DNA from 3 places in the Microbispora sp. CA-135349 genome. Region 1 is predicted to be linked to each of the others. Evidence: predicted binding sites of a transcription regulator. Region 1 holds the regulator's gene; each other region holds the start of a gene.

Region 1 (4,684 bases):
ATCGCTGGCCCAGCACTACGCCGGCAACACCACCGTCATCGGCGCCGACCTGCACAACGAGCCGCACGCGGACGGCACCAACCCGAACGCGACCGGCTCCTGCTGGGGCTGCGGCGACGAGTCGCGTGACTGGCGCCTGGCGGCCGAGCGGGCGGGCAACGCGATCCTGTCCGTGCAGCCCAACTGGCTGATCTTCGTGGAGGGCGTGAGCTGCCCGAGCGGCGGCCTGTCCAACGTCTGGGACAACGACACCAGCAACGACGAGGACTGCGGCTGGTGGGGCGGCAACCTCACCAAGGCCGGCCAGTTCCCCGTGCGGCTCAACGTGGCCAACCGGCTCGTCTACTCGCCGCACGAGTACGCCACGTCGGTCTTCCACCAGAACTGGTTCGACGACCCGAACTACCCGGCCAACATGCCGGCCATCTGGGACAAGTACTGGGGCTACCTGTACAAGCAGAACATCGCGCCGATCATGGTCGGCGAGTTCGGCACCACGCTGGCCAGCAACATCGACAAGGTCTGGCTCCAGGAACTCATGAAGTACATGGGCACCGGAGTGAACGGCATGTCGTTCACCTACTGGTCGTGGAACCCCAACTCGGGTGACACGGGCGGCATCCTGAAGGACGACTGGGCCACGGTCGACCAGGCCAAGCAGAGCATCATCTCGCCGTACCTCATCCCGCCGGTGGGCGGCAACCCGCCGGTGTCGCCCTCGCCGCAGGTCTCGCCGAGCGTCTCGCCGTCCGCGTCTCCCTCGGCGTCTCCCTCCGCGTCCCCCTCGGTGTCGCCTCCGGTGTCTCCGTCGGCGTCGCCGTCGTCTCCGGGTGGCAAGACCTGCACCGCCACGTACAAGGTCGCCAACCAGTACCCCGGCGGCTTCCAGGGTGAGGTCACGGTGAAGGCCGGTTCCTCGGCCATCTCGGGCTGGACCGTGAACTGGGCCTTCCCGAACGGCCAGAGCGTCAGCCAGCTCTGGAACGGCACGCTCAGCGCGAGCGGTTCCAACGTCACCGTGACGAACCTGTCCTACAACGGCGCCCTGGGCGCCGGGGCTTCGACGACGTTCGGATTCAACGGCAGCTGGTCGGGCAGCAACGGCGTTCCCTCGCCGGTGAGCTGCACCGCTAGCTGAACAGTGAGCCGAACGGCGAGCTGATCGGGCGCGTCACGACAGTGCGGCGGCGATCCTGGACAGGATCTCCTCCAGGATCGCCGCCGAGGTCGCGAAGTTGAGGCGGGCGAAGGTGTCGCCGCCTCCGTAGTTGGGGCCCGGGTTGAGCTTGACCCGGGCCTCCCGCTCGAGGAAGGCCGCCGCGTCGGGCACGCCGAAGTCGAGCCACGCGAGATAGGTGGCTTCCGGCATGCGGTATCCGACGGACGGGAGCCGCTCGGCGATGCGCCTGCGGTTGCGGTCCAGGATCGCCAGCACCTCCTCCAGCCACGCGTCGCCGTGCCGCCAGGCGGCCACCGTGGCCTCCACCCCGAGGACGCTGGGCGCGCCGTAGATGTGGGCGGGCTGGCGGCCCAGCGCGTCCCTGGCGTCCCTCGCGCCGATGTGGGCCACCGAGCAGTGCAGGCCGCCCATGTTGAAGGCCTTGCTGGCGGAGGTCAGCGTGACCGTGCGCTCGGGAAGGATCGTGGCGAACGGGATGTGCCGGGCCGGAGCGTACGTCAGGTCGGCGTGGATCTCGTCGGAGATCACCAGCGTGCCGTACTGGTCGGCGTACGCGGCGACGGCGTCGAGCTCCGCACGGGTGAACGAGCGGCCGGAGGGGTTCTGCGGATTCACCAGCAGGAGCACCCGGACGGGCTCGCCGGGGACCTCGAACCTGCCGTCGGCCGTCAGCGGCATCGGCACCAGGCGGCGGCCCATCCCGGTGATCGTGACGAGGAAGGGATCGTAGGCCGGCACGTGCAGCGCCACCGCGTCGCCGGGTTCGGTCATGACGTGCAGCAGCACCTGGAGGGCCTGGTTGAGGTCCGTGTAGGACCGCACGTGTGCCGGGTCGGCCCGCCAGCCGTACCGCGCCTCCATGCGCTCGGCGAACGCCTCCGCCAGAGGGCCGGCGGTCGGCTGGTCCAGCCATGCGGGATAGCCGAGATCCGTGGCGGCGCGTCGCGCGATGGCCTCGGTCACCGCCCCGGGCACGGGGAAGTCCATGTCGGCGACCCAGGCGGGAATGACGCCGGCCTCGGCGTGCGCCCATTTGATTCCGTCGCGGGTGCGGGCCGCATCCAGGGACAGCGCATCCAGGGACAGCGAATCGAATCTCATTCGACTCACCCTAATTGTCGCTTAGTGACCGCCGGAAAGGCGGCGTCGCGCCCCGCGGCGCGTCGAATCGCGGGGCGCCGGTGCTGCTACAGCTTCCGCAGAACGGCCGTGACCTTGCCGAGCACGGTCGCCTCGTCGCCGGGGATCGGCTCGTAGTTGGGGTTGTGCGGCACCAGCCACACGTGCCCGTCCTTGCGCTTGAAGGTCTTCACGGTGGCCTCGCCGTCGATCATCGCGGCCACGATGTCGCCGTTGTCGGCGACCGGCTGCTGCCGCACCACGACCCAGTCGCCGTCGGCGATGGCGGCCTCGATCATGGAGTCGCCGGAGACCTGGAGCAGGAACAGCGTGCCCTCGCCCACCAGCTGCTTGGGCAGCGCGAAAACGTCCTCGATGCTCTGCTCGGCGAGGATGGGACCACCGGCGGCGATGCGGCCGACCAGCGGCACGTACGCGGCCGTGGGCCGGGTGAACCCGGCCTCCTCCTCGGGGGTGGCGTCCGGATCGACCCACAGCACCGGCTCTCCCGGCAGCCGGACCTCCAGTGCCCTGGGGCGGTGCGGGTCGCGCCGGAGGTAACCCTTACGCTGGAGCGCCGTGAGCTGGTGCGACACGCTGGAGGTGCTCGTCAGCTGGACCGCTTCCCCGATCTCCCGCATGGACGGCGGGTAGCCGCGCTGCTGGACCGAGTCGCGGATCACCTCGAGGATCTTCCGCTGCCTCGGGGTGAGGCCAAGCGAGTCGCGCCTGCGAACCGCGAGGTCGCTGACGCCATCCGCTTGCTCACTTCGGTCACTCACGATGCCACCTCTCAATCCGTGTTCCCCATGTCGCACAGAGCGACCGTACCGCGATTCAAGATCACCGTCAAACAATTGTTCGATATCCAGCGAAATCACCGATCTCGCCGTTCATCTCATCGTACGGGAGTTCGATCGATCCCGTGTTCGATTCAGCCGATCTTCTGTGGCGTCTGTACGCCCAGGTCAGACGCCGTGCATAAAACGGCGGGGAATGGTGCGTAAAGGGCCTATTGCGCGACGCGTGGGGCAGGTGGTGCGGCGGTGACGGGAGCGGCGACACGCGCACCGAGCAGGCACTTCCCGGCCCAGGGCCGGTTCGACTTGCGTTCAAGGTCGGGCACTTCTACGGTTGGACCACAACATCTAGTAGTCACAGCGGTGTAAGTTCACCACACCTTGTGTTCGGGATGTGCGTTCAGGGAGGCGATGAAATGCACTGTCCGTTCTGTCGCCATCCCGACACCCGGGTCGTGGACAGCCGCGCGGCCGAGGACGGGGCGGCGATCCGCCGCAGGCGCACCTGCCCCGAATGCGGGCGCAGGTTCACCACCCAGGAGACCGTGCTGCTGATGGTGAGCAAGCGGAGCGGGGTCACCGAGCCGTTCTCCCGGGAGAAGGTCATCGCCGGCGTACGGCGGGCCTGTCAGGGGCGCCCGGTCGGCGAGGACTCCCTCGCCCAGCTCGGGCAGCGGGTCGAGGAGAGCATCCGGGGCACCGGTGCGGCCGAGATCGCCTCCCATGAGGTGGGCCTGGCCATCCTGGGGCCGCTCCGCGACCTCGACGAGGTGGCGTACCTGCGCTTCGCGTCGGTCTACCGGGGCTTCGAGACGCTGGCCGACTTCGAGGCGGAGATCGAGCGGCTCCGCGCGGCTCACGGCCCTGAGGCCGAGGAGTAGGCGCATTCCGGGGGACCGGGACGAGGCGGACGGCGGCGCGCGACGGCGCGGCGTGACGATGAGGTTGTAACGAGCGTGGTCCGAAAGAGGGGCTCCACCGGGCCCTGGGAGGGGGAAGTCATGACGGAGACCGTGAGCGGCACCGTATCGGGTGCGGGGGGCCGGGCCGGCAAGCGCCCGCGCAAGGGTCTGAAGATGAAGCGCGTCTTCACCACCCCGGGTGTCCACCCGTACGACGAGGTCCGCTGGGAGCGGCGCGACGTCGTGATGACGAACTGGCGGGACGGCTCGGTCAACTTCGAGCAGCACGGCGTGGAGTTCCCGGACTTCTGGTCGGTCAACGCCGCCAACATCGTCACCACCAAGTACTTCCGCGGGGCGGTGGGCACCCCGCAGCGCGAGTCGAGCCTCAAGCAGCTCGTCGACCGGGTCGTGGGCGTCTACACCAGGACCGGCCTCGAGAACGGCTACTTCGCGTCCGAGGAGGACGCGGAGATCTTCGACCACGAGCTCAAGCACGCGCTGATCCACCAGATCTTCAGCTTCAACTCGCCGGTGTGGTTCAACGTCGGCACCCGCTCGCCCCAGCAGGTGAGCGCCTGCTTCATCCTGGCCGTGGACGACACCATGGAGTCGATCCTCGACTGGTACAAGGAAGAGGGCGTCATCTTCAAGGGCGGCTCCGGCTCCGGGGTCAACCTCTC
Region 2 (4,684 bases), 3.4 Mb from region 1:
CCACTGGGGCGTGCTCGACGCGGAGGCCCGCCGCGCCGTCGAGTCCTTCTGACCTCCCGTCCGGTCCGTACGCGGCTCCCCGTGCCCGCCCTCTCGGCGTAGTCACGGGCGGCGCCTCCGCATCGGGGAGCCGCCGGTACGAGTGATTCCTGTCACGCGGGGATAGGCAGGATATGACGTTTCACGTGGGCTCCGAGGTGGGCAGGCTTCGCCGCGTCCTGGTCGACATCCCCGAACTCGCGCTCAAGCGGCTCACCCCGGGCAACAAGGACGGCCTGCTGTTCGACGACGTGCTGTGGGTGCACCGCGCGCTGGAGGAGCACCGGGAGTGGTGCGAGGTGCTCGCCGGGCGCGGCATCGAGGTGCACCACCTCGGCGACCTCCTGCGGGAGGTGATCGAGATCCCCGACGCACGCAAGCACATCCTCGACGGCAGCGTCGACGAGCACTGGTTCGGCCCGCTGGCCGCCGACGCGATCCGCAACACGCTCGACGCCCTCGACGCGGACACGCTCGCACCGCTGCTGACCGGCGGGATCACCAAACGCGAGATCATGGAGCTGGGCTGTGACCCGGGCTCCATCACCTTCCACACGCTGGGCATGGACGATTTCGTCCTCCCTCCGCTGCCCAACCACCTGTTCGCCCGCGACACCTCCTGCTGGGTGTACGACGGGGTCTCGATCAACCCGATGCGCAAGAAGGCGCGCAGGCGGGAGACCGTCAACTACGAGGCGGTCTACCGGTGGCACCCGCTGTTCGCCGCGGGATACGGCAACCCCGCCGGCGGCGGGTTCAACGTCTGGTACGAGGGCGTGCGGATGGCCCCGGCCACCATCGAGGGCGGCGACGTCCTGGTGCTCGGCGACGGCGTGGTGCTGGTCGGCGTGAGCGAGCGCACCCAGCCGCAGGCGGTCGAGATGCTCGCGACCAACCTGTTCCGCGCGGGATCGGCGACCCGCATCGTGGCGCTCGATCTGCCCAAGACTCGCGCGTTCATGCACCTCGACACCGTGATGACCAACGTCGACGTGGGCGTGTTCACGAAATACGCCGGGCTCGGCATGCTCCCCTCCTACACGGTGGAGCCGGGCGACACCGACAAGGAGCTCAAGGTCACCGATCACCCGCCGGAGGACATGCACAAGGCGATCGCGCGAGCCCTCGGCCTGGACGACATCAAGGTCCTGACGCCGACGCAGGACGTGCACGCGGCCGAGCGAGAGCAGTGGGACGACGGCTGCAACGTGCTGGCGCTGGAGCCGGGTGTGGTGGTCGCCTACGAACGCAACACCACGACCAACAACCACCTGCGCAGGCACGGCGTCGAGGTCATCACGATCCGCGGCAGCGAGCTCGGCCGCGGACGCGGCGGGCCGCGCTGCATGAGCTGCCCCCTGGAGCGCGACCCCGTCTGACCGCCCGCCGTGAGTATGGTCCCGGGTATGAGCGGAGGCGGGAAGGCTCGGATCACGATCACCGTGGGCCGAGGCGTCCTTGCATACGCCGAGCACCTCGTGGCGACCGGCAGAACCACCAGCGTCGCCGGTGCGGCTCACGGCCCGGGACGCGGCGTCAGCCCGCCATCGGCAGGGTGGGGCGGCCGGGCAGGCCGAGGATCGACTCCACCTCTCCGACGAACCTGTCCGCCTCCGCTATGATTTCCTCCGCGTCGTTCTGCGTGACGGCGCGGACCATTCCGGCCTCGGCCGCCGCACGCTTGGTCGCGCTCACCGCGAAGTAGGCCGCCCAGTCCGCGAGCTTGGGCTCGGCCTCCGGCAGCAGCTCCCAGGCGCTGCGCAGCCGCCGCCTGCGGCCGTCCATCGGACGTGGACGGGCCGCGAGGATTCCGGCCGCCGCACGCAGGGCCGCCAGATGGGCCGACACGTAGCGGTCCGCGGGGGTGGGCCCGACGGTGGCGTCCGCGAGGCATGCCCTGGCGTCCGCGAGGTGTGCCAGAACCGCCTGAGAGAGCCGGGGCCCGCTCTTCTGATCGTCGTTCTGCTCAGTCATGCCCGCCTCCTTGAGTCGTGGCACTCCGGCGAAGGTCGCCGGTGACTTCACAGTCGCAGACCGCACCGACAATTTCGCCGGCCGGGAGATCTCGTGAACCGCCCGAGATCGCCCGACGCTTTGTCCCGTGGGCGGCCGGACGAGGAGCTTCCCCTCTCCCCGTCCGGCCCACGCCGCGGGCCGTGCCGCATCCGTCTCCGCCGACGACGAAGGCACGAATCCAACGGGGTGGGCGCGAGCCGCGAGTCTCGCGCCCACCCCATCGAACATAAATTCGATCGTGTCCCCTGTCAAGGATGTCAACGAATACGTGTTCGAGGACTGCGTCACAAAAGGGGGCGACAGACGACGAAAGGGCCCCGCGCGACCACCTCGCGCAGGGCCCCTCCGGGGGTGGAACTAGCGCTGGAAGGCGCCCCTGACGTGCACCGGGACTCCCTTGCCGAGCATGCCCGGCAGGATCTCCGCCACGTTCATGGGCAGCCGCACGCAGCCGTGCGACGCCGGATAGAGCGGCACCGACAGCGCGCCGTGGAGCGCGATGCCGCCGTTGAAGAAGACGGGGTTGTAGAGCTGCCCCAGGTAGGACCGGTGCCAGCCCTTGACCCGCCAAGTGGTCTTGTAGTCGCCGGTCGGCGTGCGGGCGCTGCCGGAGAAGCGCTGCCGCTTGCCGTTCCAGGTGGCGTACTCGGTGTAGGGGACGCCGCTGCCGCTGGAGATGTGGCTGATCAGCACCGGCTCACCGCCCCGATACAAAACCATCACCTGCTTGGTCAGGTTCACCTCGACGCGATTCGCCTTACCCCCGGACACCAGAACCTTGGGCGCACGGGGATTCTCCAGCGCCCTCCAGGTGCGGGCGGCGATCGTGCTGGTCGGGGTGATCCCCTGCACCTTCTGGAACGCCCAGACCGCCGTCAGTGTGGCCCCGCCATACTGGCCGTCGAGGCTGCCGGGCACGTATCCCAGCTCCTTGAGCCGGGCCTGCAGCGCCTTGACGGCGGAGCCCTTGGCGCCGAGCTTGAGCGTCTTGCCCGGGGCGGTGAACGACGGGTAACCGGTGGCACGGGCGGGGACGGCGCTCCGCGCCGCGAGCGCAGGGAGCGCCGTGGACACCGGGAGCACGGTCCCCGTGGTCACGACCCCCGCGGACACGGCGGTGCGCGCCTGCGCCGTGCCGCTCACGCCGGTCGCCGCGAAGGCGGTCGCGAACGTCGCCGCCCCCACCGCGACGAGCAGTCGCCGTCGACCTCTCATCATGACCAAACCCCCTCATAAGTCCGTTTCTCGATCAAAGGACTCACCTTACGGTCCGATTGTGAGCCGCGTGATCGTAAGTGGCCATAATCGGCCGCGTATGTACTGGCAATCCGTTTAGAGTGACCGGGTGGCAGAAAAGTTGCATCCCAACGTCGTCCGGGTTCAGGAGGCCCTGCGGGCCCACGAGGTGGAGGGCCGCGTCGTCGTCCTGGACGAGGCCGCCCCGACCGCCGCCACGGCGGCGGCACAGCTCGGCTGCGAGGTCGGCGCGATCGCCAACAGCCTGATCTTCGACGCGGACGGCGCCCCGCTGCTGGTGCTGACCAGCGGCGCCCACCGGGTGAACACCGATCTGATCGCCCGGCTCGTGGGCGCGGCGAAGGTACGCAGGGCCACCCCGGAATTCGTCCGCGAGCACACCGGTCAGCCCATCGGCGGCGTCGCCCCGGTCGGGCACCCCGCGCCCGTACGGACGCTGGTGGACACGTGGCTGGGCAAGCACGACGTCGTGTGGGCCGCCGCGGGCCACCCTCACACCGTCTTCCCCACGTCCTACGAGGAGCTGCTGCGCATCACCGGAGGCACGGCCGCCGAGGTGGAATGACGCCTGCGGACCGGTCCTGCCGGGTTTTGCTAGTGTGCGACGCGTGATCGAACTGCGACGGGTGGGGGCCGACCGATTCAGGGCGGTGCTGGACACGGTGCTGGAGATCTACACGGTCGCCATGCTCCCGCCGTCCGACCAGCTCGCGGGCCGCCTGGCGATCATGCGCAACCACGCCACCTATCCCGACTTCGCCTGCGTGCTCGCCGAGGACACGCAGGAGCCCGGCGGCGTCGCCGGCTTCGCGTACGGCTTCCACGGCGGCCGCGGGCAGTGGTGGCACGACGTCGTACGCGGGGCGCTGCAGGACCGGGCCGGGCCGGTGGTGGCGGAGGACTGGTTCGGCGACGCCCTGGAGATCGCCGAGATCCACGTGCGCCCGGAACACCAGGGCCGGGGAATCGGCCGTCGGTTGATCCACGCGCTGTGCGAGGACCGCCCGGAGCGCACGGCCGTGCTGTCGACGCACGACGCGCCCACGGTGGCCCGGCACCTCTACCGAGACGTGGGGTTCGCCGACCTGATGACCCGGTTCGTCTTCCCCGGCGGCTACGAGGAGTACGTCATCGCCGGGGTGCGGCTGCCGCTGCCCGGGCGCGAAGCCCGCGAGAACTGACGGACGCGAACACTGACGGAGGCCGACGGGACGGCCGGGGCTCAGCCGGCGACGGCGGCCGGCGCGCTGTGCAGTGCCTGGAACACCTCGCGGGTCGCGCTCGACCGATTGAAGGTGATGAAGTGGATGCCGGGCGCTCCCTCGTCGAGAAGCGTCTGGCACAGCTCGACGGCGTGCTCGATCCCCAGGCG
Region 3 (4,684 bases), 2.4 Mb from region 1:
CGCCCGCTGCGAGACCATCGTCCACCGGGCGATCCGGCGCGGCGAACTCCCCCCGCACACCGATGCCCGGCCACTGCTCATCGCCGCCACCGCGCCCGTCTACCACCACCTGGTGCTTCTGCGCACGCCCCCCGACCCGGGCCTGCCCGGCCGCGCGGCCAGAACCGCCACCCTCGCCGCATCCGCCGGCGCCTTCGACGGAACCCCGCCGTCCGGCGACACCTGATCACTCCGTCGATCCCGTATCGGACGATCACGCCGCCCAGAGTGACATTCCACGCGGGGGAAGGTGGCCGCCTTAAAGGAGTGTGAGCTGTTCGGGCGTCGCGGCGGGCGCGGGCGGCGGAACCGGTCGCCCGCCGGGGCGCTGTCCGGCGCTGGCGCCGCGCGTCCCCGCTGTTCCGGCCCCGCGTGCCTCTGCCGCTCGGCCGCCGCGCGCGCCTGCTTCGCCGCCGGGTGGGGCCGACCGGCCGATGCCGTGCTCGCGGGCGAGCGACCGCACGATCTCGCCGATGCGTTCCCGGTAGGCCTTGGGGGCGTAGGCGCCCCTGCCGTACAGCTCCAGGTAGCGGGGGACCAGCCGGGGGTGTTCGCGGGACAGCCAGGCCATGAACCACTCACGCGCGCCGGGCCGCAGGTGGAGCACGATCGGTGTGACATGCGTGGCGCCGGCCTCGGCGATGCGCCGGACGGTGGTCTCCAGCGTCCGGGGCGAGTCGGACAGACAGGGGAGGATCGGCGCCATGAGCACGCCGCACGGAACCCCGTGCCCGTTGAGGGCGGCGCACACCTCCAGCCGCTTGCGCGGCGACGGGGTGCCGGGCTCGACGGCCCGCCACAGCGACTCGTCGGTGAACCCGATCGAGACGGCGGTGCTCACGTCGGTCACCTCCGCCGCCTCGGCGAGCAGGCCGAGGTCGCGCAGGATGAGCGAACCCTTGGTCAGGATCGAGAACGGGTTGCGGGCGTCCCGCAGGGCCGCGAGGATCCCCGGCATCAGCCGGTAGCGGCCCTCGGCCCGCTGGTAGCAGTCGACGTTGGTCCCCATCGCGATGGGGTGCCCGCCCCAGCGGGGCGCCGCCAGCTCCCTGCGCACGAGGTCGGGGGCGTTGACCTTCACGACGATCTTCGAGTCGAAGTCCCGTCCTGAGTCCAGATCGAGGTATTCGTGCGTCTTGCGGGCGAAGCAGTACGTGCACGCGTGGGTGCAGCCCCGATAGGGGTTGACGGTCCACTCGAACGGGACCCGGCTGGCCGAGGGCACCCGGTTGATGATCGACCGCGCGTGGATCTCGTAGAAGGTGACGCCGCGGAACTCGGGGGTGTCGAAGGTCCTCGCCACGGCCGACCGGGCGAACAGGGGCGTCGTCCCGCCCTGTCCGTCGCCATGACGCCCGCCGCCCTGCCCACCGCCCCGGCCACCGTCATCGTGCCCGCCGTCACCCGTGTCGACGCCCACGTCGAGGCGCAGCCCATCCCACCGCACCTTCCGATTAGAACAGAGGTTCGATGGAGATCGCAACGTGCAACGGGCGGTAAATCGCGGCCCTGGAAACGGCTAACGATCTTCATCGTTGGGCAGAACGTCGGCACATACCTTGCGTTCTGGGAGAGTTGCGCGATGGCCTGGTCGCAGGACGAAGAGCGGATGCTGGCGATGATCGAGCGGCACCTCACCGACGAGGACCCGAAGCTCGCGGCCAGGCTCGAGTCGTTCAACCACCGTGCGGAGCGCGGGCGGCAGGGGCGGAGCGCCGGCCGCCGCCGGCCCGGCCGCTCGACGGTGATCATCGCGGTGAGCTGGCTGCTCATCGCCACGTTGATCGCGACCCTGCTGGTCATGGCCCTGCGGCACGACGCCGCCGCTCTCCCCGTGTAGCTCGGGCGTCATCCGGCCCTCTCGGCACCCGGGCGAGCGCGGTCACCCCACGCCCGCTGCGCGCGCCGCCCGCCTCGGCGGCGGGATCAGGACAGGCCTTTGAGGAAGCGCGCGGCGACCGGAGCCGCCACGGCGCCGCCCATTCCGCCGCCCTCGACGACCACGGCGAAGGCCAGGTCGCCGCGGAAGCCCATGAACCAGGCGTGCGAGTCGAGTTCGGGGCCGGTGCCGAACTCGGCGGTCCCGGTCTTGCCTGCCGTCCCCCCGGGAAGTCCGGCGGCGTGGGCGGTGCCCTTGGTGACGACCGCCCGCATCATCGACCGCAGGCCCGTGACGACGTCCTGCGGCAGCTCCTTGGGAGCGGCCTTCTGCTTCATCGAGGGCACCAGTGTGGGCGGCCGCCAGGAGCCGTCCGCCACGGCGGCGGCCACGGTCGCCATTACCAGGGGACTCGCGGTGATCCTGCCCTGCCCGAAGGACTCCGCGGCAAGGTCGGCGGCGCTGGTGGCCTTCGGCATGCTGCCCGCGGTGGCCGGGACGCCGATGCGCAGCGGCTGGTTGAAGCCCAGATCGGTCGCCAGGTCGTACAGCTTGGCCGCGTTCAGCTTGTCCGCGGCGAGCGGGGCGAACGTCGTGTTGCACGAGTGGGCGTAGGAGTCGAGGAACGACAGCGACCCGAACGCCTCGTGGTCGGAGTTGCGGATCTTCAGCCCGCCGACGACCGCCTCCTTCGGGCAGGTCACCCGGCTGGACGGGGTCAGTCCCTCGGCAAGCAGCCCCGCGGCGGTGATCGTCTTGAACGTGGACCCGGGCGGATATCTGCCGTCCAGCGCGCGGTTGAACCCGCCCCTGTTGTTGACGACGGCGAGGATCTCGCCCGTCGAGGGCCTGACGGCGACGAGCGAGGCGGGTTTGTCCAGGTCGCGCACCGCGTCGGCGGCGGCGTTCTGCACTTTCAGGTCGAGACTGGTCCGCAGGTCCTTGCCGGGGGAGCCCTTCACGGAATGGAGGGTCTTCGTGGCCGGCCCCACCACCTGGATCTCGGTGGTGGGGGTGCCGGCGAGCTGCTTCTGGAACGTCTCCTGCAGGCCGCCACGTCCCACGGCGTCGCCCTTCTTGTAGGCGGCGCCCAGCTTCTCGACGTCCTTGTCCGTCGCCTTGTCGAGGAAGCCGACCAGTTGCTGCACCGAGCCGCCCACGTCGCCGCCGTCGATGCGGTGGCCGTCGGCGCCGGTGATCGCCGCCCGCTGCGGCCACGACGTCTTCAGCGCCAGATGGCTGGTCCCGTCGAGCGCGGGGTGGACCGCGGAGGGCGACCAGTCGACCTTCCAGTAGTGGTCCTTGACCACCAGCTTCAGCGACCCCTTGTAGGTCCAGTCGCCGACGTTCTTCACCGTCGCGGTGGCGGTGTAGGAGGCGGTCGCCCTGTCGTCCTTCGCCGCGCCGGTCCGCAGGTCCCGGACGACGACCTTCGTCACCGCGAGGTTCTTGGTGAGCTCGGCGTACGCCGCGTCGAAGCCGGCGGCGGGGGAGGCGAGTTCGGCCTTCATCGCCGCGAGGTCGCCCCGGGACCACGCCGCGGCGAAGCGCGACGCGGTCTCCTGCGGCGTGCCGCGCGTGTGCAGCACGTAGTAGGCCCCGCCTGCTGCCGCCCCCACCAGCACCACGGCCACGGCGGCCGAGATCGCGACAGTACGTCCTCGCGGCACGTGCACCCCCATCGACGGCCCTGTGGTCGGCAACAGAGCCTAGCGGGGTCAAATCGTTATTTACACTTCTGTTCCGCCGGCGCCCTTGACGCTGGCGCCGTATCGGGGGACGTACTCCTGCCCGGACAGCCCCTGAATCGCGGCCATGACCTCGTCGGTCACCCTTCGCCGGTCCCTGGCGTTGCCCGGCTCGCCGGTGAAGGTCATCGGCTTGCCGAACCGCACGCCGATGCTGTGCAGACGCGGCACCGTTGTGCCCGGCGGCATCACCTTCTCGGTGCCGAGCATGGCGACGGGCACGACCGGAGCGCCGGTGGTCAGGCTGAGCCAGGCCACGCCGACCTTCCCCCGGTACAGCCGGCCGTCGGGGGAGCGGGTGCCCTCGGGGTAGATGCCGAACAGCTCGCCCGCCTTGAGCACCTCCACCGCGGCGTCGAGCATGTCCTGGGCGGCGGAGACGTTCTCGCGGTCGATTTCCATCGCGCCCATCGCGCGCATCCACGCCGCGACGAGGGGGTTACCGGTGAAGTACTCCTTCTTCGCCACGAACCGCACCATCCGTGGCACCACGGCCGGCATGAAGAACGAGTCGAGCACGGACAGGTGGTTGGAGGCGAGGATCGCGGGCCCGTGCGCAGGGACGTGCTCGAGTCCTTCCAGCCGCGGCCGCCACAGCGCGTGCATGACGGGAACGCTGACGAACTTCAGGGCGGGGTAGAGCACGGCCTCTCCTTCTCCGGTCTGACGGACATACCCTAGGCCGCTCGGACCCCCGCACAGGTGTACGCCCTCTGCAACACACTCTCTCGTGTTTTGTACGGCTTCACCAACACACTGCTGTACCTACTAGTATGTACAGCATGAGCACACCGGACCGCCTGATCGAGAGCACCCGCGAACTGCTGTGGGAGCGCGGCTATGTCGGGACCAGCCCGCGGGCCATCCAGCAGCGGGCGGGAGCCGGGCAGGGCAGCATGTATCACCACTTCTCCGGCAAGCCCGATCTCGCGCTGGCGGCGATCGGCCGTACGGCCGGGGAGATGCGCGCGGGGATCGAAGAGATCCTGGACGGCCCGGGCACGGCCGTCGAGCGCGT

Evidence for each region. The regulator LexA, encoded in region 1, represses DNA repair genes until DNA is damaged. The targets are predictions, from matches to a motif close to TCGAACANNTGTTCGA.
Region 2: a site for LexA is predicted at 2,276-2,291, ahead of ACQPZZ_RS14420 (SAV_6107 family HEPN domain-containing protein). Genes of this name have one in related genera too.
Region 3: a site for LexA is predicted at 1,495-1,510, ahead of ACQPZZ_RS19055 (Rv2578c family radical SAM protein). Genes of this name have one in related genera too.

The regions. Positions count from the first base shown of each region.
Region 1 is NZ_CP192001.1:6,493,769-6,498,452, reverse strand. It holds gene ACQPZZ_RS29810 (cellulase family glycosylhydrolase) at 1-1,138, shown strand, start outside; gene ACQPZZ_RS29805 (MalY/PatB family protein) at 1,172-2,281, opposite strand; gene lexA (transcriptional repressor LexA) at 2,368-3,084, opposite strand; gene nrdR (transcriptional regulator NrdR) at 3,516-3,980, shown strand; gene ACQPZZ_RS29790 (vitamin B12-dependent ribonucleotide reductase) at 4,101-4,684, shown strand, end outside.
Region 2 is NZ_CP192001.1:3,061,974-3,066,657, reverse strand. It holds gene bldD (transcriptional regulator BldD) at 1-52, shown strand, start outside; gene ACQPZZ_RS14425 (arginine deiminase) at 174-1,418, shown strand; gene ACQPZZ_RS14420 (SAV_6107 family HEPN domain-containing protein) at 1,576-2,013, opposite strand; gene ACQPZZ_RS14415 (L,D-transpeptidase family protein) at 2,413-3,273, opposite strand; gene ACQPZZ_RS14410 (YbaK/EbsC family protein) at 3,401-3,877, shown strand; gene ACQPZZ_RS14405 (GNAT family N-acetyltransferase) at 3,921-4,493, shown strand; gene metF (methylenetetrahydrofolate reductase [NAD(P)H]) at 4,535-4,684, opposite strand, start outside.
Region 3 is NZ_CP192001.1:4,101,057-4,105,740, forward strand. It holds gene ACQPZZ_RS19050 (TetR/AcrR family transcriptional regulator) at 1-226, shown strand, start outside; gene ACQPZZ_RS19055 (Rv2578c family radical SAM protein) at 299-1,486, opposite strand; gene ACQPZZ_RS19060 (DUF3040 domain-containing protein) at 1,622-1,879, shown strand; gene ACQPZZ_RS19065 (penicillin-binding transpeptidase domain-containing protein) at 1,966-3,588, opposite strand; gene ACQPZZ_RS19070 (lysophospholipid acyltransferase family protein) at 3,649-4,311, opposite strand; gene ACQPZZ_RS19075 (TetR/AcrR family transcriptional regulator) at 4,449-4,684, shown strand, end outside.